DNA from 3 places in the Rhizobium sp. BK529 genome. Region 3 is predicted to be linked to each of the others. Evidence: predicted binding sites of a transcription regulator. Region 3 holds the regulator's gene; each other region holds the start of a gene.
The links. Region 3 encodes PhoB, which activates phosphate uptake and scavenging genes when phosphate is short. Its sites were predicted from a motif close to TGTCATNNANCTGTCAT; they were not measured.
Positions count from the first base shown of each region.

Region 1: ppk2 (polyphosphate kinase 2) is a predicted target of PhoB. The motif match lies at 7,623-7,639, and genes of this name have one in related genera.
Region 2: phnC (phosphonate ABC transporter ATP-binding protein) is a predicted target of PhoB. The motif match lies at 4,759-4,775, and genes of this name have one in related genera.

Region 1 covers NZ_JACIAU010000001.1:57,922-68,587, forward strand. The annotation lists gene FHX08_RS00300 (aminomethyltransferase family protein) at 1-1,204, shown strand, start outside; gene murA (UDP-N-acetylglucosamine 1-carboxyvinyltransferase) at 1,397-2,710, shown strand; gene FHX08_RS00310 (ABC transporter ATP-binding protein) at 2,797-3,495, opposite strand; gene FHX08_RS00315 (ABC transporter ATP-binding protein) at 3,495-4,241, opposite strand; gene FHX08_RS00320 (branched-chain amino acid ABC transporter permease) at 4,238-5,272, opposite strand; gene FHX08_RS00325 (branched-chain amino acid ABC transporter permease) at 5,269-6,129, opposite strand; gene FHX08_RS00330 (ABC transporter substrate-binding protein) at 6,183-7,358, opposite strand; gene ppk2 (polyphosphate kinase 2) at 7,692-8,600, shown strand; gene FHX08_RS00340 (ABC transporter permease) at 8,733-9,575, opposite strand; gene FHX08_RS00345 (ABC transporter permease) at 9,579-10,460, opposite strand; gene FHX08_RS00350 (ABC transporter ATP-binding protein) at 10,457-10,666, opposite strand, start outside.
Region 2 covers NZ_JACIAU010000001.1:3,274,648-3,285,313, reverse strand. The annotation lists gene FHX08_RS16495 (DUF1045 domain-containing protein) at 1-238, opposite strand, end outside; gene phnE (phosphonate ABC transporter, permease protein PhnE) at 377-1,723, opposite strand; gene phnE (phosphonate ABC transporter, permease protein PhnE) at 1,731-2,696, opposite strand; gene phnD (phosphonate ABC transporter substrate-binding protein) at 2,862-3,770, opposite strand; gene phnC (phosphonate ABC transporter ATP-binding protein) at 3,858-4,703, opposite strand; gene FHX08_RS16470 (DapH/DapD/GlmU-related protein) at 4,822-5,439, opposite strand; gene phnL (phosphonate C-P lyase system protein PhnL) at 5,436-6,146, opposite strand; gene phnK (phosphonate C-P lyase system protein PhnK) at 6,159-6,935, opposite strand; gene FHX08_RS16455 (alpha-D-ribose 1-methylphosphonate 5-phosphate C-P-lyase PhnJ) at 6,932-7,807, opposite strand; gene FHX08_RS16450 (carbon-phosphorus lyase complex subunit PhnI) at 7,804-8,910, opposite strand; gene phnH (phosphonate C-P lyase system protein PhnH) at 8,915-9,523, opposite strand; gene phnG (phosphonate C-P lyase system protein PhnG) at 9,523-9,999, opposite strand; gene phnF (phosphonate metabolism transcriptional regulator PhnF) at 10,118-10,666, shown strand, end outside.
Region 3 covers NZ_JACIAU010000001.1:2,919,586-2,930,251, forward strand. The annotation lists gene FHX08_RS14695 (aspartate aminotransferase family protein) at 1-119, opposite strand, end outside; gene FHX08_RS14700 (GcrA family cell cycle regulator) at 543-1,073, shown strand; gene FHX08_RS14705 (pyrroline-5-carboxylate reductase) at 1,373-2,161, shown strand; gene phoB (phosphate regulon transcriptional regulator PhoB) at 2,287-2,970, opposite strand; gene phoU (phosphate signaling complex protein PhoU) at 3,199-3,912, opposite strand; gene pstB (phosphate ABC transporter ATP-binding protein PstB) at 3,957-4,772, opposite strand; gene pstA (phosphate ABC transporter permease PstA) at 4,787-6,109, opposite strand; gene pstC (phosphate ABC transporter permease subunit PstC) at 6,106-7,587, opposite strand; gene FHX08_RS14735 (substrate-binding domain-containing protein) at 7,754-8,788, opposite strand; gene phoR (phosphate regulon sensor histidine kinase PhoR) at 8,987-10,210, opposite strand; gene ppk2 (polyphosphate kinase 2) at 10,456-10,666, shown strand, end outside.

The sequences.
Region 1 (10,666 bases), 2.9 Mb from region 3:
GGAGAAGTTTCTTGCCTATCACGGCATCAACTCCTTCTCGAATTTCGATACAAACCGCGCCAAACATTTCGTGCCGGTCACACCAAACGGTCATGTCATCGGTGATCAGATCATCTTCCGCGAGCGTGAGGACAAGTTCATCCTCGTCGGCCGCTCGCCGACATCGAACTGGCTGATGTTCTGCGCCGCTTACGGCAAATGGAATGTCCGGCTGAAATATGATCCACGTTCGCCCTCGCGACCGGAAGGCGAACGTGTGCTGCGTACGCATTACCGCTATCAGATCCAGGGACCGGATGCCCCGAAAATTTTCGAGAAGATGAATGGCGGGCCGATCCCGGATATCAAGTTCTTCCATGTCGATAAGATCAAGGTCGGCTCAAAGACGGTGAATGCGCTGCGCCACGGCATGTCCGGCGCGCCGGGCCTGGAAATCTGGGGTCCTTACGAAGACAAGGCCTATATTCTCTCGGTGATCCTGGAATCGGCGAAGGCAGCCGGTGTCGATCTGGTGCGCTGCGGCAGCCGCGCCTATTCGACCAATACGCTGGAATCCGGCTGGATCCCGTCGCCGCTGCCGGGCATCTATACCGGTGATGGCATGCTGGCGGCCTATCGCGACTGGCTGGGCGCCGACAGCTACGAGGCAACAGGTGCCATCGGCGGCAGCTTCGTTTCCAGCAATATCGAGGACTACTACGTCAATCCGTTCGAACTCGGCTATGATTTCTATATCGGCTGGAAAAAGGACGACTTCATCGGCAAGTCCGCGCTGGAGAAGCTGAAGGGGCAGACAAGCCGCAAGAAGGTGACTTTCGAGTGGAATGCCGAAGATGTCGTCAACGTCATCGCCTCGGCTTTCCGTCCGGGGGAGGATCATTTCAAGTGGATCGATTTCCCGCAGCCGAACTATGCTTCGACCAGTGCCGACAAGATCATGCGTGACGGCAAGATGGTCGGCATGTCGATGTTCAACGGCTACAGCTACAACGAACGCTGCATGCTCTCGCTCGGCATCGTCGATGCCGACGTCAAGGTCGGCGACGTTCTGACGCTCGTCTGGGGTGAACCCGACGGCGGTTCCGGCAAGACCTCGGTCGAGCCACACAAGCAGGCGGAAATCCGCGTGCGTGTTTCACCCACCCCCTATTCCCGTGAAGCTCGCGAGAATTATGCCGACAGCTGGCGTAGCAAGAAGAGCTGAGATTCGACACCACCATCCACGGTGTTCACGACGGCGCCTGGGAGGGCGCCGTTTTTATGCGTTCCTAGGGTAGCCGCCGGTCAATGGCGGCGCTAAAAACAGCCACTCTTTCCCGATCGGCGATCACTTCGATGTCACAATGACAACGCAGATATGCCCTCTGAAAAATCGAATCGAACAAGGATGACATCAGTGGCACAGGCCCAGCCGCATGAGCGAATTCAGTATATCGTTGAAGGCGGGCACCGTCTTGCCGGCGAGATCCAACCGAGCGGCAACAAGAACGCCGCGCTTCCGATTATTGCCGCGTCGTTGCTGACCGACAAGCTCGTGTATCTGACCAACGTGCCGCGCATCCGCGATGTCGAGGCGCTGGTCGAGCTGATCCAGTCCGTCGGCGCGGAGGCACGCTGGCTCGGCCGCAATGAACTCGAAATCGAAGCGAGCGATCTCAAGCCTGCCGATCTCGACCCCGGCCTTTGCGCCCGCATCCGCGCATCCATCCTGCTGGCCGGGCCGATGCTGGCACGCTGCGGCGAGATCACGCTGCCGCCGCCGGGCGGTGATGTCATCGGCCGCCGCCGTGTCGACACGCACTTCTTGGCGCTCGAGCAGCTCGGCGCCGAAATCAACGTCAACGGTTCCTACAGCTTCCGGGCTGAGCGCCTTCGCGGCGCCGACGTGTTCCTGGACGAACCTTCGGTTACGGCGACGGAAAACGCGCTGTGCGCGGCTGTGGCCGCCAAGGGTAAGACGATCCTGCGCAACTGCGCGTCCGAGCCCCATGTTCAGGACCTTGCGCATTTCCTCATTGCCATGGGCGCGAAGATTGAGGGCATCGGCACCAATACTATGATTATCCACGGTGGCCAACCGCTTGCCGGTGCGTCACACCGCATCGGTCCTGATCACAACGAGGTAGGCTCGCTGATCGGCCTTGCTGCCGTCACCGGTTCCGAGATCGTCATTCGTCGGGCAGGTGTGGAGCATCTGCGTTCAACGCTGATGACCTTCGAACGTCTCGGCATCCGCTGCCGCATCGAGAGCGACGATCTCGTGGTGCCGGCCGGGCAGGAGATGAAGATTCAGCCGGATTTCGGCGGGCATATTCCGAAGATCGAAGACCAGCCCTGGCCGGCATTTCCGGCCGATACGATGTCGATTGCCATCGTGACTGCCTCGCAATGCGATGGCGTCGTGCTGATGTTCGAGAAAATGTTCGAAAGCCGGATGTTCTTCGTCGACAAGCTGATCGCCATGGGTGCACGCATCGTGCTTTGCGATCCACATCGCGCGATTGTCGCTGGTCCTTCCAGGTTGCGCGCTGCGCAGGTGGAGAGCCCTGACATTCGTGCCGGCATGGCGATGCTGATCGCCGCCATGTGCGCCGAAGGCACCAGCGTCATCAACAATGCCCAGCAGATCGAACGCGGCTACGAGCGGATCGAGGAGCGGCTGAATGCGCTTGGTGCGCGGATCACCCGCGTGCCGCCGCGCGAGATTTGATTCTTAAAGCGTTGCATGCAACGCTTTAAGCTATTGTTTTCGCATGTTGTTATCGCAAACCGCTGCACACTTTTGCGCGACATGCTTTAGACGCTGAGATGCGCGTCGAGGGTCTCCGGTGAGGCCAGAAGCGCTTCGGACGTATTGCGGTAGGTAACCGCGCCACGTTCGAGCACGATAACCTCATCCGTCAGCGGCAGTACTTTGCGTGCCTTCTGCTCGACGATGATCGCCGACATGCCTTCGCCGGTGACGATGCGGCGAAGTGCGGCCAGAAGCTCGTCGACAATGATTGGAGCGAGGCCTTCCAACGGTTCATCGAGCAGCAGGACTTTTGGATTGAGCATCAATGCGCGAGCAATGGCGAGCATCTGCTGCTCGCCGCCCGAAAGCTGGTTGCCAAGATTGCGGCGGCGTTCCTGCAGGCGTGGGAACATGTGATAGACGCGGGTGACATTCCACGCGCCGGGGCGGGCGCTTGCCGTCAGATTTTCCTCCACCGTCAGCGAACGAAAGATGTTGCGCTCCTGCGGCACCCAGCCGATGCCGAGCGGCGCGCGCTGCTCGGCCCGCAGCCGCGTGATGTCGCGCTGCTGCAGATGAACGGAGCCGGCGTGGTGGGTGGTGACGCCGATGATGGTGTTGAGCAGAGTGGTCTTGCCGGCGCCGTTGCGGCCGAGCAATGCCAGCGAATGGCCTTCTTCCAGCGTGAAATCCACCTTGGCCAGCACATGCGCTTCGCCATAACCGGCGATGAGACGCTCGACCCGCAGCAGTTCGGCCATCAGGCATCCTCCCCGAGATAGATGGCTTTCACCTGCGGATCCCTGGAGATCTCGGCGACGGTTCCCTCGGCAAAAAGCGCGCCGGCGGCGAGCACCGAGATGCGGTCCGCGAAAGAGAAGACGAGATCCATGTCGTGTTCGATCAGCACGACTGTGACATTGGCCGGCAGTTCGCGGACGATGCCGAGAACCTCGTGGCGCTCCTCTTCCGGGACGCCGGCGGCCGGCTCGTCGAGCAGCAACACTTTCGGCTGCATGGCAATCGCCAGTGCGATCTCCAGCAGGCGCTGCTTGCCGTAGGGCAGCAGCGTTGTCTGAGTGCCCATGACATCAAGGAGGCGAAAGCGCTCCAGAAGGGAGGCTGCTTCATCGGCGACCTCGCGGTCCGCTGACAGCGACCGCCAGGCGAAGCGGCCATGGCCTTTGCGCTCGCTGATCGCCAACATGACGGAATCGAGCGGCGTGAAATCGCCGAAGAGCTGGTTGATCTGGAAGGTGCGCGAGAGGCCCTTGCCGACGCGGCGATAGGAAGACAGGCCGGTGATATCGTCGCCGCCGAGCAGGATCTGGCCGCTGTTCGGCGACAGAACGCCGGTCAGCAGGTTGATGATCGTGGTCTTGCCGGCGCCATTTGGGCCGATCAGGGCGTGGCGAGCGCCCTGGCGAACCTGCAGCGAGACATCGTTAGTGGCGACGAAGCCGCCGAAACGTTTGACGAGATGACGGGTTTCGAGGGCGAGCGTCATTTGCTTTCCTCCGCGACGGCGTGCTGTACCCGGGCCTCGCGCTTGCGCGCCGAGCCCGGCAGGAGGGTTTGCCAGCGTGTCAGACGCTCGCGGCCGATCAGAACCATGATGATGAGCACGAGGCCGATCCAGAACATCCAATATTGCGGTGTGATGACTGATAGCCAGTTGCGCAGAATGGAGAATACGACCGCGCCGAAGACGCCGCCATAGAGATAACCGACGCCGCCAATGACGAGCACCAGCAGCACCTCGGCTGAGCGGTGGAAGGCGAGTACGTCAGGCGAGACGAAGCTGGTTGTCTGGGTCAGCAGCGCGCCGGCGATGCCGGCATATACGGCCGAGATCGTGTAAATCGCGACGATGCGACGGGTGGGCGAAATGCCGAGCATGGAGGCGCGGCGCTGGTTGCGCTTGATCGCCTTCAGCGACAGGCCAAAGGGCGAATTGACGATGCGGCGGGCGACATAGATCAGAATGACAAGCACGATCAGGCAGTAAATGTAGCCGGTCCGGCCCCAGAGATCGAATTCGAAATAACCGAGGATCGGGTTCAGCATCACACCGCTCAGTCCGTCGGCGCCGCCGGTGAGCCAGGCTGCCTGATTGACGACTTCAGCGAGCAGCATTGCGACGCCAAAGGTGGTCATGAGGCGCGTCAGATCGGAGCCCCGCAGGATGAGGAAGCTCGTCAGGAATCCGAAGAGGCCACTGGCGAGGCCGGCTGCCAGCAGGCCGATAACCGGCTCGCCGGAGACATGGATGGCAAAGAGGCCGGCCGTATAGGCTCCGAGGCCGAACAAGGCGGCATGGCCGAGTGAAATGATACCGGCATAACCGAGGATGAGATCCAGTGAGATCGCAAAGAGCGCCAGGATAGCTATCTCCGTCAGGATCAGCATTTGCGACGGCAGGACGAAGATTGCGGCAATAGCGACCAGCCAGAGGGCAAATTCCCAGATTTGCCAGCGGTCGGCGCGCATCAAGAGCCCCATGGCTTCCTTGGAGGCGTTGTTGCATTCGCCGCTCATCGGCCGCCCTCCCGGGAGAAGAGGCCATGGGGCCGCAGGATCAGCACAAGGATCATGACGGCGTAGATGATGAAGGCGCCGAGCTGTGGAACGTAATATTTGCCGGCGACATCGGCGATGCCGAGCAGGAGCGCGGCAATGAAGGGGCCAGTGATGGACGAGGTGCCGCCGACAGTGACGACGATCATGAAATAGATCAGATATTTCAGCGGAAAGTTCGGATCGAGGCCGAGCAGTTCAGTGCCAAGCGCACCGCCGAGGCCGGCAAGGCCGGAGCCGAGTGCGAAGGTCAGCGCGAAAATGACGGATACGTTGATGCCCAAACCACGAGCGACGCGCCCGTCATCGACGGCAGCGCGCAGCTGGCTGCCGAAACGGGTGCGGGTGAGCGCCAGTTGCAGCGCGATGGTCAGCACCGCGCAGATAACAATGATGAAGAGCCGGTAGCGGCCGATATCGATGCCCAAAAAGCCAAAGCGGCCGCTGAGTTCCGGCGGCAGATTGATGAGCTGCTGCTGGCCCCCCATGAAATAGTCGATTGCTGCGATCGACATGAAGACGAGACCGATGGAGAAGAGCACCTGATCGAGATGCGATGACGAATAGAGGCGGCGGTAGAGCAGCCGTTCGAGTGCTACTCCGACAAGTGCTGTTACAATGAAGGCGGCTGGCAGGCACCAGTAGAAGGAGATGCCGTAGCGGTTCATCATGATAACGGTGATGTAGCCGCCGGCCATCGCGAAGGCGCCATGCGCGAGATTGACGAAATTCATCAGGCCCAGCGTGACCGACAATCCGCAGGCGAGAACAAAGAGAAGCATGCCATAGGCGATGCCGTCGAACAGGATTGTCAGCATGAGACCTCACTGCATCAAGCGGCGGAATTGCTTCCGCCGCCTGCTTCCTAGGCTTACTTGGAAGCCGTATTCGGATCGTGGATCTTCGGATAAGTCGCGAACTCGACATTGTAGAGCTCGCCATTCTTCTCCTTGACCTCGCGCATGTAAATATCTTGCACGATGTCGCGGGTATCAGGGTCGATGGTGATCGGGCCGCGCGGGCTGACGAACTCCATGCCCTTCATGGCTTCGACGAGCTTGGTTCCGTCCGTATCGCCACCGGTCTTTTCAAGCGCGGCATAGGCGACATGCATAGCGTCATAACCGCCAACCGACATGAAGTTCGGGCGCATGTTCTTGTTGGCCTTGCGGACTTCGGCGACGAAAGCCTTATTTTCCGGGCTGTCGTGATCGGTCGAATAGAAATGACCTGTTATGACGCCCTTGGCCGCCAGGCCCATGCCGTTCAGCAGATCGTCATCAGTCACGTCGCCGGTGGCGATCAGCTTGATGCCGGCATCTGCGAGGCCACGATCGACGAACTGCTTCATGAAGATCGCGCCGACGCCTGAAGGCACGAAGACGAAGAGGGCATCAGGCTTCGCATCGCGCACACGCTGAAGGAAGGGTGCGAAATCCGGGTTCTGCAGGGGGACGCGGAGCGCTTCGACAACCGTGCCGCCTTCCTTCTTGAACTGATCGGTGAAGCCCTTTTCGATGTCGATGCCCGGACCGTAGTCGGTCACCAGCGTGACGACGCGCTTCAGGTTGTTCTGGACGGCCCAGGTGGCGACCGGCACGGCGGATTGCGGGCCGGCCATCGAAGTGCGCACGAAATAAGGCGATTGCTTCATGATGGCGGAAGTCGTGGCCGAGGTGATGATCGCCGGGATTTTTGCCTGGTTGAGAACCGGGGCGACGCCCATGGCAAGCGGCGTGAGGCCGAAACCAACGAGCATCTTGACGCCGTCATTGACGACGAGTTCCTGGGCGATGCGGCGGGTCTGGTCGGCTGTGCCGGCATCGTCGCGCAGGACAAGCTCGATCTTCTTGCCTGCAACCGTATCGCCATTAATTGCCATGTATGCGCGAGCGCCGGCCTCGACTTGGCGTCCGGTCGACGCAAAGGGACCCGTCATCGGCAGGATGACGCCGATCTTCACCGTTTCCTGCGCAAATGCAGGCACGCCGGCAAGCGTTGCGAGTGCCGCGCCGGCTATCAACAATCTTCTCGTAAACGAAATCATGTATACTCCTCCCATTGTTGCGCATCATATCTCTCTCCCGAAGATATGCCCGCGACCAGAACGTTTTTCCTCTCTCCTCCAGAGGAAAAAGCTGATGTCGCGAAATAGCTCAGCAACATCAATGTATACATAAAACTTGACATGGCACAAGCTGCCGCCGCCTGTCAGGTCCGCCATTTGGGTCCGATGAAACGGCCATAAAAGGCCTGATAGGTGGTGTCTTACGCCTCCAGATTTTGGGTTTGGCCGAAGCAAATTTTCGATCGTCGCAACTCTGTCATATAGCTATGGCGAGAACGTGCTTTATCGAGCAAATGGAATAGGGAGCGCGCCATGATCGAAAACACCCAGCTCGACCGTATCAAGAATGAAATTGCCGACAGCTTCGATGAGGAGCTGGAAATGCAGATGGAGGAGGACCGGCTTGACGAGCTCGTTGCCGAGGGGATGTCCGGTCCGGCGGAGCAGACGCTCGACCGCAAGCTCTATTTCCGCGAACTCTTCCGCCTGCAGCATGAACTGGTTCGTCTTCAGGATTGGGTTCAGTACAAGAAGCTCAAGGTTGTCGTCCTCTTCGAAGGTCGCGACTCCGCTGGCAAGGGCGGCGCGATCAAGCGCGTGACCCAGCGCCTCAATCCGCGCGTCTGCCGCGTCGTGGCGCTTCCGGCGCCGACCGAACGCGAGCGGAATCAGTGGTATTTCCAGCGCTATACGCCGCATCTGCCGACGGCAGGCGAAATGGTGCTCTTCGACCGCAGCTGGTACAACCGTGCCGGCGTCGAGCGTGTCATGGGTTTCTGCACGAAGGACGAGCTGGAGGAGTTCTTTCGCTCCGTACCGGAATTCGAGCGCATGCTGGTTCGTTCCGGCATCATCCTTATCAAGTACTGGTTCTCGATCACTGACGAGGAACAGGAATTCCGCTTCAACATGCGTATTCACGATCCATTGAAGCAGTGGAAGCTGTCGCCGATGGACCTGCAAAGCCGAGTCCACTGGGAGGAGTATACAAAGGCCAAGGAAGAGATGCTGGACCGCACTCATATTCCGGAAGCGCCGTGGTGGGTCGTCCAGGCCGTGGACAAAAAGCGGGCACGTTTAAACTGCATCGCGCACCTGCTGACCCAGGTTCCCTACGAGGATGTGCCGAAGGAAGCGATCGTCCTGCCCGAACGCGTGCGCCACGACGATTATCACCGCATTCCGGTTCCGCCAGAAATGTACGTTCCCGAAGTCTATTGATTGAAAAGGCTGCTGCCGGAAACCGGCAGCAGCTTAGACTGAAACGCGTCGCGGTCTTTCAGACTCGCTCGTACGCTCTCTTTTGCGCATGTTCCTATTGCAACGCCGCTGGGCACTTTTGCGACATATACTTCAATGCGCCGACTGTTGCTTGGCGCGGGCGACGATCTGCGTCGGATTGACGAATTGCAGCGCGATGATCAGCCAGAAGAGTGTCGTCACCATATAGACCACAGCCATCGCGTCGATGGACTGGCCGGCCCGCACCCCTGAGGCAAAGACCGCATAATAGAGTGATACGACGAGGGTCTGGGTCTGCGGCCCCGATATCAGGAAGGTCAGCTCGAACATGGCGAGAGTGCGCACGAGCACCAGCAGCAGGGCGGCCAGCATGCCAGGCAGCAGGAGCGGCAGCAGGATGCGGATGAAAAGGCTCGTCGTGCCGGCGCCGAAGACGCGGGCGGCTGCCTCAATCCGTGGATCGATCTGCTCGATGAAGGGGATCATGACGAGCACCACGAAGGGGAAGGACGGCACGAGGTTGATCAGTACCACGCCCCAAAAGGTGCCGCCAAGGCCGAACTGATAGAGCACGGTTGCGAGCGGAATGCCGTAGGTGAGCGGCGGGATCAGCAGCGGCAGCAGGAAGAGCAGAATGATGGCGCGCTTGCCGGGAAAATCGCGCCGAGCCAGCGCGTAAGCTGTCATCACACCAAGAATGCCGGAGATGATGACGACGATGAAAACCATCTCGAAAGTGACGATCAGCACGCTGGAAAGCTGGAACTCGCTCCACGCGCTGAAATACCAGCGGTCGGTCCATCCGCGCGGCAACCATGTCCCGAGCCAGCGCGTTGCGAAGGAATTGAGGATAACGACCGCGATGACGGCAAGCAGATTGAGGACGAAAAGGCTGGCGAGCGCCCAGACGGCGAAGCGCCAGATCTTCGAGGTAAGGCCTTGGTCACGGATCATGGCTCAACCTTTCGTGCCGCCGGCGGGGCCGCGGTAGAAGAATGAACGTGCGCCGAGAACGGCGACGACAACGAAGAGCTCGACTCCACCCATGATGAGGGCGATTGCCGTGCCGTAGGAATGGTCATATTGCTCGAAGGCGGCCTGATAGGCGGCGATCGAGATGACACGCGTCGGACCGGCCGGAGCACCGAGCAGGACTGCCGAGGGGAAGACGGCGAAGGCCTGCACGAAGGATAGGCAGAAAGTCACGGCAAGGCCCGGCACCAGGAGCGGCAGGAAAACGCGCGTGAAGCGCTGCCGCGCATTGGCGCCAAGTGTTGCTGCGGCCTGCTCGATCGCGGGATCAATGCCGGTGATGTAGGAAAGCGTCAGCAGGAAGGCGAAGGGGAAGCCGGTGATCAGCAACGAGGCGAAAACACCCCAGTAGTTGTTGGTGAGTTTGATCGGCGAATCCAGAATTCCGAAGAGCATGAGCGTCTGATTGAACCAGCCTCGTGGGCCGAGATAGGTCAAAAGGCCATCGGCGACGAAGACCGTACCAAGTGTGATCGGCAGCACGAGGATCGTTGTCAGCAGCCGCTGGCGGCGCATCAGGCGGACACGGAAGGCGACCGGGATTGCGAAGGCGAGGTTGACGATCGTCACCGGTAGGGCGAGCCACATGGTATTGGCGATCGTGCCGTATTGGAACTGATCGGAGAAGAACTTCGCATAATTCTCGTACCAGGGCCCGCCATCCTTCGGTATGAGCGAGTCCGCCACCCCATAAACGAAGGGATAGATGAACAGGGCAATCATGAAGATCAGGCCCGGCAGCACGAGCAGCGTCGTGCCGTCGAGGCCCTGCGCGGCGAGCCTGGTTTTCAGGGATGGGCCGCTCATGCCGCTGCCCCCTTGAAGACGAGCGCACGGCCCGCGGCTGGCTGCAGGGTGGCTGAAGAGCCGCGCGGCAGGGCATCATCGGCGCGGAAATAGAGCTCCGATCCATCCTTCGAGCGGGCCATGCCAAAGAAGGCGCGGCCCCGATATTCGGTGCTGGCGACAGTCACCGGGACCCCGGTGCCGTCGATGGTCGCGACGAGGTCTTC
Region 2 (10,666 bases), 360 kb from region 3:
CCGTCATCAGGTCCTTTTCGGTTACGGAAGAGGCAAGCTCGAAGGGCGCCTTGATGGTCGCATGGAAGCCGTAACGGCGCGGATCAGCCGTCAGCTCAAACTGTTCGTCAGCCGGCAATGTCTCATGACCGGGCGCAGGATAGGTCTCCCCGGTAAAGGCATTGCGGCCAAGCCAGACGGAGGCGGCACCCGTCAGGGGATCATCCTTAGACGGCGAAAAATAGAGAGCGTAGCGCAAAGCTTTTATCCTGGAGATCGTCCGCACGGGGAGCGTAATGTGCAGTGATTTGGCGGCGAACCGCAAGCAGGCTCCGGCTAAAAGATTTCCATGACAGAATGATGATGACGGCAGTGCCGTCATCATCATTTGCTGGAGTTAGTGACCAGCCTTGGTGCCCATCAGGCGGTGACGCAGCGCGTTCGATGCGGCGTCGAACAGAAAGACGACAATCAGGATCAGGATGACCATGTAGGCGACGTTTTCCCAGTTGGAATTGGTGCGCATGGCTTCCCAGAGCTTGAGGCCGATACCGCCGGCGCCGACGGCACCGATGATCGTCGCGCCCCGCACGTTCGATTCCCACTGATAGAGCGTCTGGCTGACGATGACTGGAACGATCTGTGGTATGATACCGTAACGATGCACCAGCACGGTCGAGGCGCCCGTCGACTTCACGCCTTCGCGCGGTTTGTTGTCGATGTTTTCGAGACCTTCCGAGTAGAGCTTGCCAAGTGTGCCTGTCTCCGTGAGGAAGATGGCGCCGGAACCGGCGAGCGGGCCGGGGCCGAAGGCGCGCGTCAGGAAGAGCGCCCAGATCAGCATGTCGACGGAACGCAGGAAATCGAAGAAGCGCTTCAAAGCCTGATTGAGGAACCTGTTCGGCGTGATGTTGCGCGCCGCCATGAAGGCGAGCGGGAAGGCGGCGATCGAACCGAGCAGCGTGCCAAGGAAGGCCATGACGATCGTCTGGAACAGCTTGGTCCAGACATCGCCATGCTGCCACGCGCTGTTGTTCCAGATATTGTCGAAGGCGAGCGACAGGTTCGATTGGTCGGGATGGATGCGCGGGCCTGACACGATGAGGCTGATGACTTCGCTGACCGGTTTGTCGAAGAAAGGCGACTGTGTGTCGAAGACGAAGTTCGCCCAGCCGATGAAGCGCTTGCGCACCTTCACGCGGTCGACGGAAATGCTGACATCACCGGCAAAGCCGAGATCGGCAAGCACGTTATCGTCATAGACTGTCATCCAGCTCGGCACTGGACCGACGACTTTCGGCGCGCCGCTGGAAACGTCGATCGGCACCGTGATGCCCCGAGCGACGATCGTCGTCTGGCTCTTGCTGACGGTCACCGTGCGGCCGCTGCCGCTGACGAGAACCGTGATGCTGCCATCGGCATTGCTCTTCACCCAGTCTGGATGCGGATCGTCGCCGAGCGGCGAGAAACGTGGATAGCGCGTCTGGATCGTGCCATCGTCCTGGATACGGAATTCCGGCTGTACGTCATAGCTGATCCACTGGCTCATATAGATGCCGAAGCGCTCCCAATGCGCTTCGGCGACGAGTTTCGGCAGATCGAAGAACCAGACGGCATAGATGCCGTAGAGGATCGTGGCAAGGACGATGAGGAGACCGCCGAAACGCTGACGGAAGGATCGGTGAAAATACTCCGGATAGCGCGCTTCGATCTCATGCATGCGGTTTGCGTCGATGACCGTCATGGCAGCCTCAATGTTGCAGGAGGAAGGCATGTTCGCCGACGAGTCGGCGGCGCAGCCAGGCGGAGAACTGGTCGACAGCGACGATCGTCACGAAGAGCAGCAGCACCAGAGCCATGGTCTTTGCGCCGAAGCCGCGGGAAATGGAGAGCTTGAGCTCTTCACCGATACCGCCGCCGCCGACGGCACCGATGATGGTTGAAGCGCGCACGTTGATCTCGAGACGCAGCAGCGCATAGGACGCATAGTTCGGCATGACCTGCGGCAGCGCGGCAAAGCGCACCCGCTCCAGCCAGTTCGCGCCGACGGCCCGCATACCCTCGTCCGGTTTCATGTCGATGTTTTCGGCGACTTCGTAGAAAAGCTTGCCGAGCGCGCCGATCGTATGAAGCGTGATGGCAATGATGGCGGCCACCGGGCCGATCGAAAGGATCGCCGAAAACAGACCGGCGATGACGATCTCCGGGAAGGCGCGCAGGAATTCCATGATGCGCTTAGTGAAAATGCGTAGCGGCCAGTTCTTCGTCAGATTGCAGGCAGCAAAGAAGCTGAGCGGAACGGCGAAGATGAAGGCGATGATGGTCGAGACAAGCGCGATATTGATCGTGATGATCATCAGCTCGAAATATTCAGGGATATAGAAGCTGCCCCAGACATAGACACGACCGTTGGCGAAGTTGAACTCCTCGCCCCCCTTGTCATTCGGGCTCGCAATATCGAAAAGCGCGCGCCAGACGTCGGTCCAGTCTTTCGGGATAAGCCAGCTCAGGAAGTCGAAAAGATGCGGCAGGCGGTCGAAGAAGTGACCGGCATTGCTTTCGTCGGCAAAGCGCACGGAGCTTACGAAGGCGACGATGAGGATCACCAAGCCAAGGGCGGTATAGAAACGCCGCTTGGCGATCATCTTGTCCCAAGCGGTGGCGATTTCCTTTGTGCTCTGCATCGGCACATGCGGCTGTATATCGGCAATAGTCATGAACGCCTCGCCTACTGCATAGGTCCTTAAATCGGGGTCGATTTAAGGATGAAATTATGCAGCAATTTAAAGTGTTAAAGCGCCCTTTGCGCGTCTGACGCACGGCGCTATAGTCACAAGAAAATGGGCGGCCGTTGCCGGCCGCCCCGTACATGAGTGGCGTAATCAGCCGCCGATAGCAGCCTTACGAACTTCTACAACGGCATTGTAGAAGTCGTGCTTGACCGGGGCGTAGCCCTTGTAATCGCCGCCTTCGACAGCAGCGAAGCACTTGTGGTCCTTCTCCGGCAGGGCTGTGAAGAAGGCGGTGAGCTTCTTCTGCCACTCTTCGCCGAGAGCGTTGCGAACGACGAGCGGGCCGTTCGGGATCAGCGGCGAACGCCATACTTCAACGAGCTTGTTCGGATCGACGGCGCCCTTGTCGACTTCCTTGCGGAAGGTACCGGAGGTGTAGCCATCCTTGAAGTCGCCGATGCCCGAGCTGTCATCAACGGCAACATCGACCTTGCCGTCATAAGCAGCGAGCAGGTTGTTTTCGTGACCGCCGTTGAACTGCGTCGAAGCGAAGAACTTGTCGTTCGGCATACCGGTGTCCTTCGGGATCTGCGTCAGCGGGACGAGATAGCCCGAGGTGGAGTCCGGATCTGCGTAGCCGAGCTTCTTGCCCTTGGCGTCCTTGATGGTCTTGATGCCGGAGGACTTCAGAGCGAGACCGATCGAATAGTAGCCGGTCGAACCGTCCTTCTGCTGCGTCGTCAGGATCGGCGTAACAGCCTTGGGATCCTTCAGGTAAACCGATGCGTAGCCGGAAGCGCCGAGTTCGGCGAAGTCGAGCGTGCCGCCGAGCAGGCCCTGGATGACGCCGTCATAATCGGCGGCCGGGAAGAGCGAAACCTTCTCGAAGCCGAATTCCTGCTTCAGGTGGTCTGCAAGGCAGGCGTAGTTGCGCAGGCGGTCGGTTTCGTTTTCGCCGCCAAGGATGCCGACGCGGAATTCCTTGAGGTCAGCGGCATTGGCAGCGCCAGCTGCGAGCGACAGGATCGCCGTTGCAGCAAAAAGTGCTTTCTTCAACATGGGGTCTCTCCTGAATGGCCGGGGGTCCGGTCGTTTGTTACGAAGAAATGTGCCCTTGACGCGGGCGTTCGATCGCGGCCGTCCCTCTCACAGACCGGCCAGCGCCAGCGGTTGGTCGCCGGCGGATTGGTTTTCCGCTCCACCCGGAGCGATGTTGATTGCGGTCGACGTCATCGTCTCGTCGATGCCGGCGCCGTCCTTGTCCGTGCCGTAGATTTCCTTGACGGCCTCGGTAGTCAGTTCGGAAGGCTTGCCGTCGAAGACGACGCGGCCGCCTGCCATGCCGACGATGCGTTCGCAGTAGTTGCGGGCCGTATCGAGCGTGTGCAGGTTGGTTATGACGGTGATGCCCTCGCGCTCATTGATGTCACGCAGAGCGTCCATGACGATCTTGGCGTTCAGCGGGTCGAGTGAGGCGATCGGTTCGTCGGCAAGAACCATTTTCGGGTTCTGCATCAGCGCGCGGGCGATCGCCACGCGCTGCTGCTGACCGCCCGAAAGCGTGCCGGCCGCCTGCAGCGCGGTCTGCTCGATGCCGAGGCGTTCGAGCGCGGCGATGGCCTGGATACGTTCCTCACGGCCGAAGACGTTGAGCAGGCTCAGCATCGTCGAGCGGTGGTTCAGACGCCCGAGCATGACGTTGGTGAGAACGTCGAGGCGCGGCACGAGGTTGAACTGCTGGAAAATCATCGCGCAGTCGCGCTGCCAGTTGCGCAGCGCCTTGCCGTGAAGGCCGGAAACCTCGACACCCCCGAAGTGGATGGTGCCGGAGGAGGGTTCCTGCAGGCGGTTGATCATGCGCAGCAGGGTGGACTTGCCGGCGCCGGAGCGGCCGATGATGCCGACCATTTGGCCCTGGGGAATGTCCAGCGTTACGGAATCGACAGCGAGCTTCTTTCCGAAACGGCGTGTGACATTCTTCAGCTCGAACATCATGCTCTTCCTTCGTATTTCAGGCTTGTTTAAGGGATCGCATTAGTCCCGCTTCATGAAGCTCGCATGTCAGTTTTGTGTAAGTCCTGTCACAAAACTCCGCGTCGCGGCATTCAGCTCACCCGCCGTAGCGGGAGAGGAAATCTTCGGCCTCAAGCGCCCGGAAATCCGCCAGTGCATCGCGCAAGCGAGCATGGTCCCAGTCCCACCAGGCAAGCCTGTCCATGCGCTCGCCGACCTCCTTTGGGAAACGTTCCCGGATGAGCTTGGCCGGCACGCCGCCGACGATCGTGTAGGGAGCGACGTCTTTGGAGACGACGGCGCCAGCACCGATGACCGCACCATTGCCGACCGTGACGCCGGGCAGGATCGTCGCGCCATGGCCGATCCAGACATCATTGCCGATCACGACGCGGTTCGAGCGGCGCCATTCGAAGAATTCCGTCTCCATGTCGGCATCCGGCCAATAGTCGACGGCGCGGTAGGTGAAGTGATGCAGCGTCGCGCGCCAGGTCGGATGGTTGGTGGCATTGATGCGCACCGCGGCGGCAATGTTGACGAACTTGCCGATCGTCGCGCACCAGATGGAGCCGTCCTGCATGATGTAGGAATAGTCGCCAAACTCCACCTCACTGATGCGGCAGCGCTCGGAGACTTCTGTATAGCGGCCGAAGGTCGACTTGGAGACGGAGGCGGTCGCGTGGACATAGGGTTCGATGCCCAGATTGCGGCTCATGCTGCGATTGCCTTTCGGGGAGAGAATTGCTGAACGTCGAGAATGCGGTCGGCAGCTGCCTCGCGCACTTCCTCATCGTGGAAGATGCCGAGGAGGGCGACGCCCGCCTTCTTCTTTTCCTCGATCATGCCGACGACGACGGCGCGGTTCTTCGCGTCGAGCGAGGCCGTCGGCTCATCGAGCAGCAGGATCGTATGATCGGTGATGAAGCCGCGGGCGATGTTGACGCGCTGCTGCTCGCCGCCGGAGAAGGTGGCGGGCGGCAACTGCCAGAGCGCTTCCGGCAGGTTGAGCTTTTCGAGCAAGATGGCAGCCTTTTGTCTGGCGCTGGCGGCAGCTTCACCGCGCGCGAGCAGCGGCTCTGCGACCACATCGATTGCCGCCACGCGCGGCACGGTGCGCAGGAATTGGCTGACATAGCCGAGCGTTTGGCGCCGCACGTCGAGAATGGTGCGCGGGTCGGCGGAGGCGAGATCGACAACCTTGCCCTTATGGTTGACGAGGATCTGGCCGGTATCGACGGCGTAATTGCCGTAGATCATCTTGAGCAGCGAGCTTTTGCCGATGCCCGAGGGGCCACCGAGCACGACGCATTCGCCCGAGGCCACCGAGAAGGAGACATCGGAGACGACCGGCAGCTTGATGCCGTCGCGCAGGTGCATGGTGAAGCTCTTGGCCACTTCTGAAACGACGAGAGGCGTTGCCATGGTTCTTCTTTCTTAAACCTGCAGGATCGAGGAAACGAGGAGCTGGGTGTAGGGCTCGCGCGGATCGTCCAGCACGCGGTCGGTGAGGCCCTGCTCGATGACCAGGCCATCCTTCATCACCATCATGCGATGAGAGAGAAGGCGGGCGACGGCGAGATCGTGGGTAACAATGATGGCCGAGAGGCCGAGATCGTTGACAAGGGTGCGCACCAGATCGAGGAGACGCGCCTGCACGGAGACGTCGAGACCGCCGGTCGGCTCGTCCATGAAGACGAGACGTGGGCCGGTCACGAGATTGCGGGCGATCTGCAGGCGCTGGCGCATGCCGCCGGAAAAGGCGCGGGGCTGGTCGTCGATGCGGCCGGCATCGATCTCGACGCGCTCCAGCCAATCAATGGCGGTGGAGCGTATCTTGCCGTAGTGCCGATCGCCGATCGCCATCAGGCGCTCGCCGACATTGGCGCCGGCAGAGACCGTCATGCGCAGCCCGTCGGCCGGGTTCTGGTGCACGAAGCCCCAGTCGGTGCGCATCAGGAAGCGGCGCTCGGCCTCGTTCATGTGATAGAGGTCGCGGTAGGTACCGTCGCGCATATGGTATTCGACAGTGCCGGTGGTCGGCATCAGCCGGGTTGAGATGCAGTTCAGCAGCGTCGTCTTGCCCGAACCGGATTCGCCGACGATGGCGAGAACTTCGCCCGGCCAGAGTTCGAAGGAAACGTTCCGGCAGCCGATACGGTTGCCGTAGAACTTAGAGAGGTCGTTGACTTTAAGAAGCGGCGTGTCGGTCATTCTGCAGCCTCCCGGGCCAGCATTTCGCCGGCATGTCCGTGTGCCCGGCGGTCTTCGCAATGGTCGGTATCGGAGCAGACGAACATCCGCCCGCCCTTGTCGTCGAGGATCACCTCGTCGAGATAGACGTCCTCGGCGCCGCAGAGCGCGCAGGGCTTGCCGAACCGCTGGATTTCGAAGGGATGGTCTTCAAAGTCCAGGCTGACGACATCGGTATAGGGCGGCACGGCATAGATGCGCTTTTCGCGACCGGCGCCGAAGAGCTGTAGCGCTTCCGATCTGTGCATCTTCGGATTGTCGAATTTCGGCGTCGGCGAGGGATCCATGACATAGCGGCCATGAACTTTGACCGGGTAGGCATAGGTCGTGGCGATGCGGCCGTTGCGGGCGATATCCTCGTAAAGTTTCACATGCATGAGGCCGTACTCCTCGAGCGCGTGCATCTTGCGGGTCTCGGTTTCGCGCGGTTCGAGGAAGCGCAACGGTTCCGGAATCGGCACCTGATAGACGAGCACCTGGCCTTCGCCGAGTTTTTCCTCCGGAATGCGGTGGCGCGTCTGGATGATCGTCGCGTCCTTGGTATGCGTCGTGACGGCGACATTGGCGACCTTCTGGAAGAAAGCGCGGATGGAGACGGCGTTCGTCGTGTCGTCGGCGCCCTGGTCGATGACCTTCAGAACGTCCTCGGGCCCGATGATCGAGGCCGTTACCTGCACGCCGCCCGTACCCCAGCCGTAGGGCATGGGCATCTCTCTGCTGGCGAAAGGCACCTGATAGCCGGGAATGGCGATCGCCTTCAGGATGGCGCGGCGGATCATGCGCTTGGTCTGTTCGTCGAGATAGGCGAAATTGTAGGTGGCGAGATCACTCATTCGGCGGCCTCCTTCTGGGTCTCGCCGCTGCTGCGCGCGGCTTCGAATTCGCGGCGCATGCGGCGGACGAGGTCGAGTTCGGCCTGGAAGTCCACATAGTGCGGAAGCTTCAGGTGCTCGACAAAGCCGGTCGCCTGGACGTTGTCGGAATGGGAAATGACGAATTCCTCGTCCTGCGCCGGCGCGGTGATATCCTCGCCGAGTTCTTCGGCGCGCAGCGCGCGATCCACCAGCGACATCGCCATCGCCTTGCGTTCGCTCTGGCCGAAGACGAGGCCGTAGCCGCGCGTGAATTGCGGCGGAGCCTTGGCCGAACCCTTGAATTGGTTGACCATCTGGCATTCGGTGAGCTGGATCGTGCCGAGCGATACAGCAAAGCCAAGCTCTGGCACGTCGAATTCCACCTCGACTTCACCGATGCGGATTTCACCGGTGAAAGGGTGGTTGCGGCCATAGCCGCGCTGGGTGGAATAGCCGAGCGCCAGCAGAAAGCCCTCGTCGCCGCGGGCAAGCGCCTGCAGGCGGAGATCCCTAGTCATCGGGAATTCCATCGGTTCGCGCGTCAGGTCGCCCGTCTCGTGGTCTTCGGGAAGCTCACCGTCGTTTTCGATCAGGCCCTCCTGACCGAGGATTTCGGAGACGCGCATGACGCGGCCGGTCTCGGCCGGACGCTGGGCAGGCTCTTCCACAGCCTCATCCGTCAGAAGCGTCGGATCGAGCAGACGGTGCGTATAGTCGAAGGTCGGGCCGAGCAGCTGTCCGCCCGGGAGATCCTTGTAGGTAGCCGAGATGCGGCGCTCGATCTGCATGTCGGCCGTATCGAGCGGCCTGGAGTAGCCGAAGCGCGGCAGCGTCGTGCGATAGGCGCGCAGCAGGAAGATCGCCTCGATCATGTCGCCGCGCGACTGGCGTACGGCAAGTGCGGCAAGCGTGCGGTCGTAAAGCGAAGCTTCGGCCATGACGCGGTCGACGGCGAGAGCGAGCTGTTCGACGATCTGCTCGATGCCGATAGCGGGCACGGAACGATCGCCGCGCCGGCGGTCGGCGAGCAGGCGGTGGGCATTGGCGATGGCGGCCTCGCCACCCTTGACGGCAACATACATGAGCTCAGATCTCCGTTGCTGTGATCTTGGTGGTGCGCGGCAGGCAGAGGAAACGCTTGCCCGCCGTCAGCACGATGTCTACGCCGCGTGGGAAAAGTGCGCGGTTTTCCGTCCAGAGACGCAGGAAGGTTTCCGGTAGGCCGATAGGGGCGATCTCGATTACGCTCTGGATGCCCGGCCCCATCAAAGCGAGACGGCGCCCGCCTTCGAGATCGGCAAGCTCGATCACGACGGTCGTCGAACGGTCGGGATATTCCTGAGTACCGGCCGCAAAGAGGCCGAAAGTAGAAAGCGCCATACCGGCTTCGACGAAGGCGAATCGCGCTTCCGCCTTTTCCGCCGTCAGCGGCGCACCGGCATGGAAGCCGAGCCACTCCGGAACGGCCGACTTGGCAAGCTCGGCGGAGAGCCAGACGGGGGTGTCGTGGTCGCAGAGCGTCAGGCCGATCGCGCCAGCGGCAATGCCGAGTGGTGCGGGCGGCGTCACATCGGGCGTGACGGACTGGATCGTGCCGGGGCGGGCCATGCCATCCATCAGCATCTTGAACACGCTCTGTGCGTGGAAAACCGGCTCAGTGAAGCCACCGGTCAAAACGTCGGTCTTGAGGTTCATCAGTCTTCTCCCCGGACCATGGTGAAGAAGTCGACGCGGGTCGCGGACGTTTCTTCAGCCTTGCGGTTGTTGTCATCGGCGATCCGCCGGGCGATCGGCGAAAGCAGTTTTTCCTCGACGAAGCGCATGGTTGCCTCTTCCTGCCAGAGTGCGTCGAAGATCGCCGAAAGCCGTGCCTTCTCGCGGTCGGTGCCGAGCGCCTGGGCGTGACCGACCGAGCCGGATGCAAGCCGTACCGTCGCGCGCGTCACGGTCACTTCGCCGAGATTGAAGGGCGCACCACCGCCGCCGATGCGGCCGCGAACCATGACGAGACCGGTTTCCGGGCCGCGCACCGGCTGCACCACCGGCTGTTCGGCAAGCGCGTCCCACGCCGCCAGCAATTCCTGTTTTTCGGCGCGCGCGAGCAGATCGACGGTACGCTTGCGCCCGCCCTCCGTCCGCGCCGCAGCTTCCGTCTTCTCCGCTGCCGTCATCATCTTTTCCTCGAAAATGTCTATTGATATAGACAACCGTACAAGCTATACCTATCCCTAAATCGGCGACGTGACAAGCGTGTGACAAGGCGCGTCCGAATTGGCTGGATGGGGTGTAATGGCAGGAATAAAGCAGGTGCAGCGGCAGACGGGTGTGGCGCTCTGGCGCCAGATCGCCGACAGGATCCGCGAGGCGATCAGCAGTGGCGTTTACGATCAAACCGGCATGGTGCCACCGGAAACGGTCCTTGCGCTTCAATTCGGGGTCAACAGGCATACTGTTCGCAGCGCACTTGCCGCACTTGCCCAGGAAGGCATCGTGCGTGCGGTGCAAGGCCGCGGCACGTTGATCGAGCGCAAGGAGCGCCTGAATTTTCCGATCAGCCGCCGTACCCGCTTTACCGACGGCCTGAGGGACCAGGCGCGCGAGACACATGCGCTCCTGCTCGGCCATGCGGAGGAAGCGGCCGATGCCGAGGTGGCCCGCTGGCTGCGCGTGGAACAGGGCACGCCGGTCATTCGTCTAGAAACGGTGCGCGACGCGGATAAACGGCCCGTCGCGCGCGGAACGAGCTGGTTCCCGGCCGCTCGTTTTGCCGGCATCGGCGAGATCTATCGGAAGACGGAGTCCATCACCAAGGCCTTTGCCGCACTCGGCCTGTCGGAC
Region 3 (10,666 bases):
CCTGCGCCAAAATCGAGATATCGTTCGCCGGTTTCGGTGATCAGCCAGACGCCCTCACCTCGCTCGAACCGCAACGGGGCACGAGAATAGGTATCATAAAGCGGCGAGGCTTCAGCCATGGCGCGAACTCCTGCAACAGGTTATGAGACAACGGACTCCGGCTAACAAAACCAGGCCCGAAAAATCAAAAATGCCGCCTTTCGGCGGCCGAGAGCACTATTTACTTTTCGCACTGCAATGTCAACAAAACTGAGGATTTAGCGCATGCGTCAAGCAGGCAATCGGCTTTACAGGTCTATCAACAGCTAATGTTGCAGAAATGACTCGCTCGGGAAGCAAGTTGGGGAAAACTACGAATTCGGATTCATCCGATTCCTGCGACTCTTGTCACAGAGTCAGGCTCACACTAGGTTAAAGTTCAATTACTAGACTGCATGCGGCGGAACTAGTCACCTAAATTTATCAGGCGTTTCTTGCTTCGGAAGCTTCCGAGGCAACGGTGAGGGATTCTGCCATCACCAACGCAAAGGCGGAGACAGGGCATGAACTGGACAGACGAGCGTGTCGAGAAGCTCAAGAAGCTTTGGTCGGAGGGGTTGAGCGCCAGCCAGATCGCTGCGCAGCTTGGCGGGGTGAGTAGAAACGCTGTTATCGGCAAGGTTCACCGGCTCAGTCTTCCCGGCCGCGCCAAGGCCGGCGGTACGGCAACCACGGCGCGTGCGCCGAAGCGCAATACCTCGGCACCGCGCGCTCCGAACTATACATCTCGCATCGCCACCCGCACCGTGACGCGCCAGCAGGGCGCAACGATGCTGAAGGAAGAGATCGAGATCGAAACCGTCGAGGAGATGGACTACGTGCCGGCCGCAAACGTGGTCGTGCCGATCTCCCGTCGCCTCGGACTGACGGAGCTGACAGAGCGCACCTGCAAGTGGCCGGTCGGCGACCCGCTGAAGGACGACTTCTACTTCTGCGGCTGCGACTCCCCGGATTCATCGCCCTACTGCAACTATCATGCGCGCCTCGCCTATCAGCCGGTCAGCGAACGCCGCAAGGCTGTCCGGGTCGCCTGATCGGCGACCTCCAACAGACCAAACGTACCGTCACCCCTCCTCGCCGATGCGCGGAGGGGTGATTTTTTTAGCCGGCACAGGAGCGCGGGAAAACGGCTCCCGGCCACGGTCGTTCGAAGGCCGAGCTCTGCCGGCCTTCCACCATGCCTGACAATGCGAACTTATGTGGCCAACATCACCGATGCGTTTCAGCCTCGACCGGCATGGAACGGTCGTCATGGCGCTGTAGCGCGATTTTCTGATCCAGATGCGGTATTCTCGTCGAGTAGCACGGCGCAAACAGTCGCTCAGGGGTGCCAATGGAGATCGATCCGAAGCGCATGACAATGGGATTCGTCGGGACGGGCACGATTACAGAGGCCGTCGTCACCGGATTGGGCAAGACAGCGTTTCGCGACACACCGATCGTGCTGTCACCGCGTAACGCAGGCGTCGCCGCCCGTCTCGCGGCGGCAAACGAGAATGTGTCGATCGCTTTAAGCAATCAGGATGTCCTCGACCGCTCCGATCTCGCATTTTTGGCCGTGAGGCCGCAAATTGCCGAGGAGGTCGTCCGCTCGCTCCGATTTCGGCCGGGCCACCATGTCATCAGCTTTGTCGCGGCCACGCCAATGGATCAACTGCTGGCGTGGATCGATCCACCGGTTCGCCTAAGCCTGGCAATTCCACTTCCGTTCGTCGCAGATCTTCAGGGGGCGACTGCGATCTACCCGCCCGACGAAGTTTCCCACGCCCTCTTTTCGGCGCTCGGAACGGCGATCCAGGTTGAAAACAAACTTGAGTTCGAACTTCTCGCGGTGGCGAGCTGCCTGATGGCCAGCTATTTCGGCATCCTTGAGGCGACGTCGACCTGGCTGCAGAGCCAGGGGCTTTCGGGACCGTCTGGCGACGCCTACCTCCGTCAATTGTTTTCCGGCCTCGCCCATGCCGCCCGTTCAAAACCTATGGCGAGTTTCGACGAGCTCATCGGTGAGCATTCGACCAAGGGCGGATTGAATGAACAGGTGCTCGAAGACTTTCGCGCGTTCGGCGGCATGGCGGCTCTGCAAAAGGCTCTTGATCGAATTCTTGCGCGCATCCGCCTGTAAAAGCAGGTTCTTTCGAGGCTCGCTTCGGCGCTGGGTGTCGGCTTTCATTAGGAGTTGGGAGTTCCACATAGACAAACAGGCCGCCCGTCAAGCGGGCGACCCGTCTGGACCTCCGATCACTCGGATTAAGCTTCCATGGAATATCCCGCACCGCGGACGGTGCGGATGACGTCCTGCATGTTGGAGAAGTTCAGCGCCTTGCGCAGGCGGCCGACATGGACGTCGACGGTGCGTTCGTCCACATAGATGTCATGGCCCCAGACGCCGTCCAGAAGCTGGGAACGGGAGAAGACCCGGCCCGGCGATGACATCAGGAATTCCAGCAGGCGGAATTCGGTGGGACCGAGGCGGACTTCGCGGCTCTTGCGATGAACGCGATGGGTTTCGCGATCGAGCTCGATATCTCCACACTTCAGAACGGTGGAGAGAACCTCGGGACGGGCGCGGCGCAGCATCGCCTTGACGCGGGCGACAAGCTCCGGCGTGGAGAAGGGCTTGACGACATAGTCGTCGGCGCCGGTCGAGAGACCGCGAACGCGCTCGCTTTCCTCGCCGCGTGCCGTCAGCATGATGATCGGCAGGCGCTCGGTCTCCGGTCGCATGCGCAGTCGGCGGCAGAGCTCGATGCCGGAAACGCCCGGCAGCATCCAGTCAAGGATGAGCAGGTCCGGCGTGCGCTCCTGAAGCCGGATTTCCGCCTCGTCGCCACGGAGGATCGTATCCACCTCGAAACCTTCCGCTTCGAGGTTGTAGCGGAGAAGCACGCTGAGTGCCTCTTCATCTTCAACAACTGCAACTCTTGGGATCATGCGTGTCAGTCTCCTAATGCATGATCCTTAAACCGGGGGTGATTTAAACAAGGGACCATGCAGAAACTCGGAATTGGCTGCACCTAAAGCGTGTCGCGATCCTTCGGATCCGCTGCCGCGCTGTAAGCTTTTTTCGCATGTCGTTATCGCAAAACCGCTGCACACTTTTGCGCGACATGCTTTCTGCGCGCCCCCGGCGAGGGCGCGCATGCAATGGGCAGGTCCGGATTACTCCGTGACTGCGCCGACGGTGTTGGAGCTGTCGTCCTTCGGACGCTCGCCCTCCGGCTGGGAACCGGTTGCCATGTAGTAGATCGTCTCGGCGATGTTGGTCGCATGATCGCCGATGCGCTCGATGTTCTTGGCGCAGAAGAGAAGATGCGTGCAGCTCGTGATGTTGCGCGGATCTTCCATCATGTAGGTCAGGAGTTCGCGGAACAGCGAGGTGTACATCGCGTCGATTTCATCGTCGCGCTCGCGGATCGACTTTGCCTTGTCGGCCGAACGCGTCGTGTAGACGTCGAGCACTTCCTTGAGCTGGACGAGCGCCAGTTCGGAAAGATGCTCGAGACCGCGGGCGAGCTTGCGCGGAACGCCGGTGCTCTGCACGGCGATGACACGCTTGGCCGTGTTCTTGCCGAGATCGCCGACGCGCTCGAGGTCGGCGGCGATACGGATCGAACCCATGATCTCGCGAAGGTCGGAGGCCATCGGCTGGCGACGGGCGATCGTGACAATCGCCTTGTCGTTGATTTCGCGCTCGGCATGATCGAGGATCACGTCGTCCGAGATGACTTTCTGTGCGAGCGCGGTGTCACCGTTGACGAGCGCGCGAACAGCGTCGGCACCCATCTGTTCGGCAAGGCCGCCCATCTCGGCAATGCGCCGGGACAGGAACTTCAGGTCGTCATCGTAAGCAGAGAAAATATGTGTCGATGCCATGGGGCTTTGTCCTCGAAAATCGGGAAGGCTTCACATCTCCAAACTCAGCCGAACCGGCCCATGATATAGTCCTGGGTACGCGGATCGTCCGGGTTGGTGAACATCTTGTCGGTGTCGTTCTCCTCGACCAGGTTGCCGAGGTGGAACATGGCTGTACGCTGTGATACGCGCGCGGCCTGCTGCATGGAATGCGTCACGATGACGATGGTGTAGTTTTCACGCAGCTCGTGGATCAGCTCTTCGACCTTGGCGGTTGCGATCGGGTCGAGCGCCGAGCAGGGCTCGTCCATCAGGATGACTTCCGGGCTGACGGCGACGGCGCGTGCGATGCACAGACGCTGCTGCTGGCCGCCGGAAAGCCCGGTGCCGGATTCATGCACGCGATCCTTGACTTCATTCCAGAGGCCGGCGCGCTGCAGGCTGGACTCGACGATCTGGTCGAGGTCTGCCTTGGACTTGGCGAGGCCGTGAATGCGCGGGCCATACGAGACGTTTTCGTAGATCGACTTCGGGAACGGGTTCGGCTTCTGGAACACCATGCCGACACGGGCGCGGAGTTCGACGACGTCGATGTCGGGATCGTAGATGTCGTCGCTGTCGAGCGTGATCTTGCCGGTCACGCGGCAGCCGTCGATCGTGTCGTTCATGCGGTTCAGCGACCGAAGGAAGGTAGACTTGCCGCAGCCGGACGGGCCGATCAGGGCGGTCACGGTGTTTTCGCGGATGTTCAGATTGACATCGAAAAGGGCGCGCTTTTCGCCGTAATAAACGGAGACATCCTGACCGATCATCTTATACGGGACGTTGCTCATTTTCTGGTCCAGCGCCTTCTCAACTGCTGCTTCCGTCAACATGTTCATGATCTCTACTCCGTTTACCAGCGGCGCTCAAAGCGACGACGCAAGAGGATAGCTCCGATGTTCATGACGATCAGGAACAGGAGCAGGACGATGATGGCACCCGAGGTTCTTTCCACGAAGGCGCGCTCGGCTTCGTTGGCCCACATGTAGACCTGAACCGGAAGTGCGGTGGAGGGATCGAGCGGAGTGGTCGGCGCCTGGGCGACGAACGCGACCATGCCGATCAGGAGCAGCGGCGCGGTTTCGCCGAGTGCGTGGGCAAGGCCGATGATCGTGCCGGTCAGAATGCCGGGCATGGCGAGCGGCAGCACATGGTGGAACACCATCTGCATCTTCGAAGCGCCGAGGCCCAGCGCCGCCGAGCGGATCGACGGCGGCACGGCGCGGAGCGCTGCACGCGTCGCGATGATGATCGTCGGCAGCGTCATCAGCGTCAGCACCAGACCACCGACGAGCGACGCCGAACGCGGCAGGCCGGCGAAGTTGATGAAGACCGACAGGCCGAGCAGACCGTAGACGATCGAGGGAACCGCGGCGAGGTTGTTGATGTTGACCTCAATCAGGTCCGTGAGCCTGTTCTTCGGCGCGAATTCCTCGAGGTAGATCGAGGCGGCGACGCCGATCGGCAGCGCAAGGACGAGAACGATCAGCATCAGGTAGAGCGAGCCGATGAGGGCGACGCCGAGACCTGCGGCTTCCGGACGGCTGGAATTGCCGTTGACGAAGAGGCCGGTGTTGAACTGCTTGTGGAGAGCGCCGCTCGCCTTCAGTTCGTTCATCCAGGCGACCTGCTTGTCGTTGACCTTGCGGTTCTTCTCGTCGACCGAAAGATTGATCTGGCCTTTGTTGGCGCTGTCGATATTGGCATCTGCAAGCACCGTAACATTGACGGTCTTGCCGATGATCGACGGGTCTGCAACGACCATGTCGCGCAACTGGATCGGCGCGCCCTTGGACAGCATGGCGGTTGCGTCGCGCACATCAGGACGGCTCGAGGCATTGATGCCGAGCTGCTTGACGATCGCGTCACGCAGCAGAACCGGATAGTTGGCGGCGACCAGAACCGAAGGGTCGGTCGCACGCTTGTTATCAGGGTCAATCGTCTTCTCGGCGAACTCGATCGGCAGCGTGATCGACGTCTGCTGGAACGCCGTATAGCCGTTGCTGATGACTGTCCAAAGCAGAATGAAGAGGAAGATCAGGCCGAATGCGATGGCTGCGATGCCATAGGCCTGGAACCGGCGCTCGGCAGCGTAGCGGCGCTTGATGCCGATATCGCGACGCGCAGGCGCCTTCGACACGGTGACGCCGGCGGCGGGGGAAACAATATTCGTCATTCGTACTGCTCCCGGTATTTGCGCACGATGTAGAGCGCATAAATGTTGAGGCAAAGCGTGATGCAGAACAGCGTGATGCCAAGTGCGAAGGCAACCAGCGTCTGCGGCGACGTGAACTCGAGGTCGCCGGTCAGCTGGTTGACGATCTTGACGGTCACCGTCGTCATCGGCTCGAAGGGATTGAGCTGAATGCGGGCGGCGACACCGGCGGCAAGCACCACGATCATGGTTTCGCCGATGGCGCGGGAAGCCGTCATCAGCAAAGCGCCGACGATGCCCGGAAGGGCCGCCGGGAGAACCACCTTCTTGATGGTTTCGGAGCGCGTGGCGCCGAGACCGAGCGAACCGTCGCGCAGGGCACGCGGCACTGCGGTGATGATATCGTCCGACAGCGAGGAAACGTAAGGGATCAGCATGATGCCCATGACGATACCAGCGGTGATGACGCTCTGTGCCTGGATGAAGTTCGTATAGTTGCCGGTCAGCAGACCGCTGATCTGCGCCGAGAAATCACGCAGGAACGGTCCGACGGTGACGAGCGCGAAGAAGCCGTAGACGATCGTCGGAATGCCGGCGAGCACCTCGAGAAGCGGCTTCGAGATGGAGCGCACCCTCGGAGAAGCATATTCAGCCATGTAGATGGCGGCAAAGAGGCCTACCGGCACGGCGACCAGCATGGCGACCAGGCCGATATAGAGCGTGCCGAGCAACAAGGGGATCAGGCCGAACTGGCCGAAAGACGAGCCGCCGGCGCCGGCAAAACGCGGATCCCAAACCGTGCCGAAGAAGAAGTCGGCGAAGGGAACGACCGCAAAGAAGCGGCCCGCTTCCGTCAGCATGGAAAGCACGATGCCGATCGTCGTCAGAATGGCGATGGAGGACGCGACAAGGAGCGCCCAGAGCATGACGCGTTCGACACGGTTGCGGGCGCGGAAACGCGGAGCAACGGAGCGCAGCGCGTAGAAAGCGCCTGCAACAGAAATGAGCAGCACGATCGCCGTCATGATGACGCGACTCGTCATACTCTCGGCGTTCAGGGCTTTTGCGGCATCGATCATGTAGGGCTGCGGCTCGCCGGCGAGCGGTACGCCCTTCTCGCTGAGCTTTGCCTGCAGGCCGGCAGGATTGCCAGACAGCGAAGAAAGCTCATCCGGCGTCAGCAGGTTCATGCCGCGGGCAACCGTGGCGACCATGCTGTAGGCGAGATCCTGCTGGACGGCCGGCTGCGCCTTCACGTCATCAGGAAAGGCGCCGCGAACGGAGGAAGAGATAATGCCCGGGCTGACGGCCAGCCAGACACACAGAACGATCAGGGAAGGCAGAACAGCCCAGATCGCGGCATAGGCGCCATAATAGGCCGGCCGCGAATGCAGGGCAGCAGATCTGCCCCCGGAAACGGCCATAGCGCGGCTGCGCGCAGCCACATAGGCAACGGCGCCGATCACTACCAGGCACAAGAGTATGATGGATGTGCTCATTCGTTACGTCCCCAGGCCCACAGCCCCCAAAGAGCCCGGCAGCTCCAGGAGCATGCCATCGGCTTCGACATCATGGAGAAGAAATCACCCGCTCGGCACCCCATTGGGCCGGACGGATAAAGCGATGCCGGCGCGACGCCCCCGAGCGCCGCGCCGGCAAAGTTCATTACATGGTCTTGCCAGCCTCTACGTCCTTGCGGATCGCATCGCGCTCTGCATCCGGAGCAGCAACGAGACCGTATTCGGCGAGCGGGCCGTCAGGGCCGATCATCTGGTCGGATACGAAGAAGTTGACATATTCCTTCAGGCCCGGAACGGCGCCGAGATGTGCCTTCTTGACGTAGAAGAACAACGGGCGGGAAACCGGGTAGGTGCCGTTAGCGATGGTTTCCGTCGACGGAACGATGCCGCTCATGGTCGCAACTTTGAGCTTGTCGGCATTGTTTTCGTAGAAGGAGAGGCCGAATACGCCAACGCCGGTCTTGTTGGCAGCGATGCGTGCCAGCGTTTCCGGATAGTCGCCGTCGATGTCAACGGCAGCGCCGTCCTTGCGGACTGCGACGCAAGCCTTTGCCTGGGCAGCCTTGTCGGAGATTTCCTTGGCGATAACGTCGGTTGCGCCGGAAGCCTTGCAGCCGGCAGCCAGAACGTTCTGTTCGAAGACTTCGCGGGTGCCGTGCTTTTCGCCCGGGATATAGGCAGCGATATCAACAGCCGGAAGCTTCGGGTTGACGTCGGACCACTTCTTGTACGGGTTGGCGACGAGCTTGCCGTCGACAACGACCTGCGCAGCGAGGGCCTTGTAGATATCGGCCGGAACGTAAGCAACGTCCGGGTTGGAAGCGTCGGTTGCGAAGACGATGCCGTCATAACCGATCTTGACTTCCTGAATGTCCGTTACGCCGGCGGCCTTGCAGGCTTCCAGCTCGCTCTTGTTGATCGGGCGCGAAGCGTTGGCAATGTCGATCGTGTCTTCACCGACGCCCTTGCAGAATTCCTTCAGACCAGCGCCCGTGCCGCCGGATTCGACGACCGGCGTCTTGAAGTTGGTGAAGGTCTCGCCGAAAGACTCGGCAACGATCTTCGCGTAAGGCAGGACGGTGGACGAACCAGCAACCTGGATCTGGTCGCGAGCGACAGCAACGCCAGCGAAAGCGGCGGTTGCAGCGAGCGCGGCAACAGTGAGTTTAAAGGTGTTCATTTGAATCTCCCGGCATTTGGGCTTGTGTGAGTGCGGCCTCAGAGAGGCCCTCGCATTGCCTTTTTTCATCGGCAGGACTCTCTTAGCTCCTTAAGCACCGTCCTTTTATGTCAAACCGATGAAACATTTATGACAGGTTAAGTTGTTGATTTTTAATGTGAAAATATTCTCGTATCAAATTGTGTGCGACATATTGCGTCAGAAGCGCACGGTAAACTCGGTCCCCTTGCCAACTTCGGATTTGACGATCAGCCGCGCACGGTGGCGCGTCAGAATGTGCTTGACGATGGCAAGCCCCAGCCCCGTGCCCTTCTTGGAACGGCTGTCCTCGATGCTGACGCGATAGAAACGCTCGGTCAGGCGCGGCACGTGTTCGGCCGGAATTCCCGGCCCCTTGTCGATGACGCTGACTTCCACCGGCTGGCCGGCGCCGTTCTTCAGCCAGACATCGACCGTCTCGCCCTCCTGCCCGTATTTGCAGGCATTTTCCATCAGGTTCTCGAAGACCTGGACGAGTTCGTCGCGGTCTCCCAGAACTTCAACCTTACCCTCAGGCAGGTGCAGGTTGATCGAGACGCCGACATCCCTTGCAAGGGGTACGAGCGAATCCCTGACATGACCGAGAAGCGGCACGAGATCCACCTTCTCGTCGGGGGCGATATGCGATTTGAGCTCCAGCCTTGACAGAGACAGGAGATCGTCGACGAGCCTGCTCATGCGCGTCGTCTGGTCGAGCATGATGCCGAGGAAGCGTGCCTGCGCCTTCGGATCGTTTTTCGCCGGCCCCTGGATGGTTTCGATGAAGCCGCGCAGCGAGGCCAGCGGCGTGCGCAGCTCATGGCTGGCATTGGCGACGAAATCCGAGCGCATGCGATCGATGCGGCGCACCTCGGAAATATCGCGGAAGGAGAGGATGTAAAAGCGTTCGTCGCGGCCGTCATCATCCTTGAATTCGACGGGGGCGCTGCGAACGATATAGACGCGCTCGGATGGCAGCCGCTCGGAATGTTCGATCTGGTTCGGCGCGTTTGTGGCGATGGTTTCGCGCACCATGTCCAAGACGCCCGGCGAACGCAGCCGCGCCGATATATGCGAGCCGAGCGTCACCTCGCCGAATGCCTTTTCGGCCGCGCGGTTCTGAAAGAGCACCGAGGCATCTTCCGAGAGCACCATGACCGGGATATCGAGCCCAGCCAATGTGGCGGAGACCTCCGGCAGGCGGCTCGGAAGCAGTTCGGGCTCCGGCTCGACCGGCTCGACGGCATCGGGCTTGATGACCGGGGCCTCGTTGAAGAGCGACGCGAAAGCCATCACGAGCAGCAGGGCAAGCACGATCCACTTGTTCATGCCCGCAGCCAGCGCCACCAGCGCGCTCAAGAGCGTCGCCAGCAAAACCGGGCGCTCGCGCCGAATTCGCGCCAACAGGCTTTTCGTCCACGGCATGTCGTCTTCCAAAGTGCCTCTCACGGCATCGATTCGTTTTCTTTACATTCAAACTCTGCCTGATAGCCGCGTTTCATGACAGAAGTTTTCCGTTTGCGAAACTTGCGCGAAAAGCCGCAGCCGCGCGACGGCGAATTGCGCTTTGCTTACGCAGTGGATTTGATTTTCAATGATAAATATGTTCGCCTCTTGCAAAACGAAACCATCAAGCACCGGAGGGAGCGATGGCCAACGATGTCGAAAGCAGGGCCGTGGAACTGGAGATCAGGGGCAAGAGGCGCGTCTTCGATATCGACGATCCCGTCCTGCCCGGATGGGTGGATGACCACGCGCTCGAATCCGGCGACTATCCTTACAAGAAGAAGCTGAAGGAAGACGAGTATTACCAAGAGCTCAGGCAGCTGCAGGCAGAGCTGGTAAAGGTGCAGTTCTGGC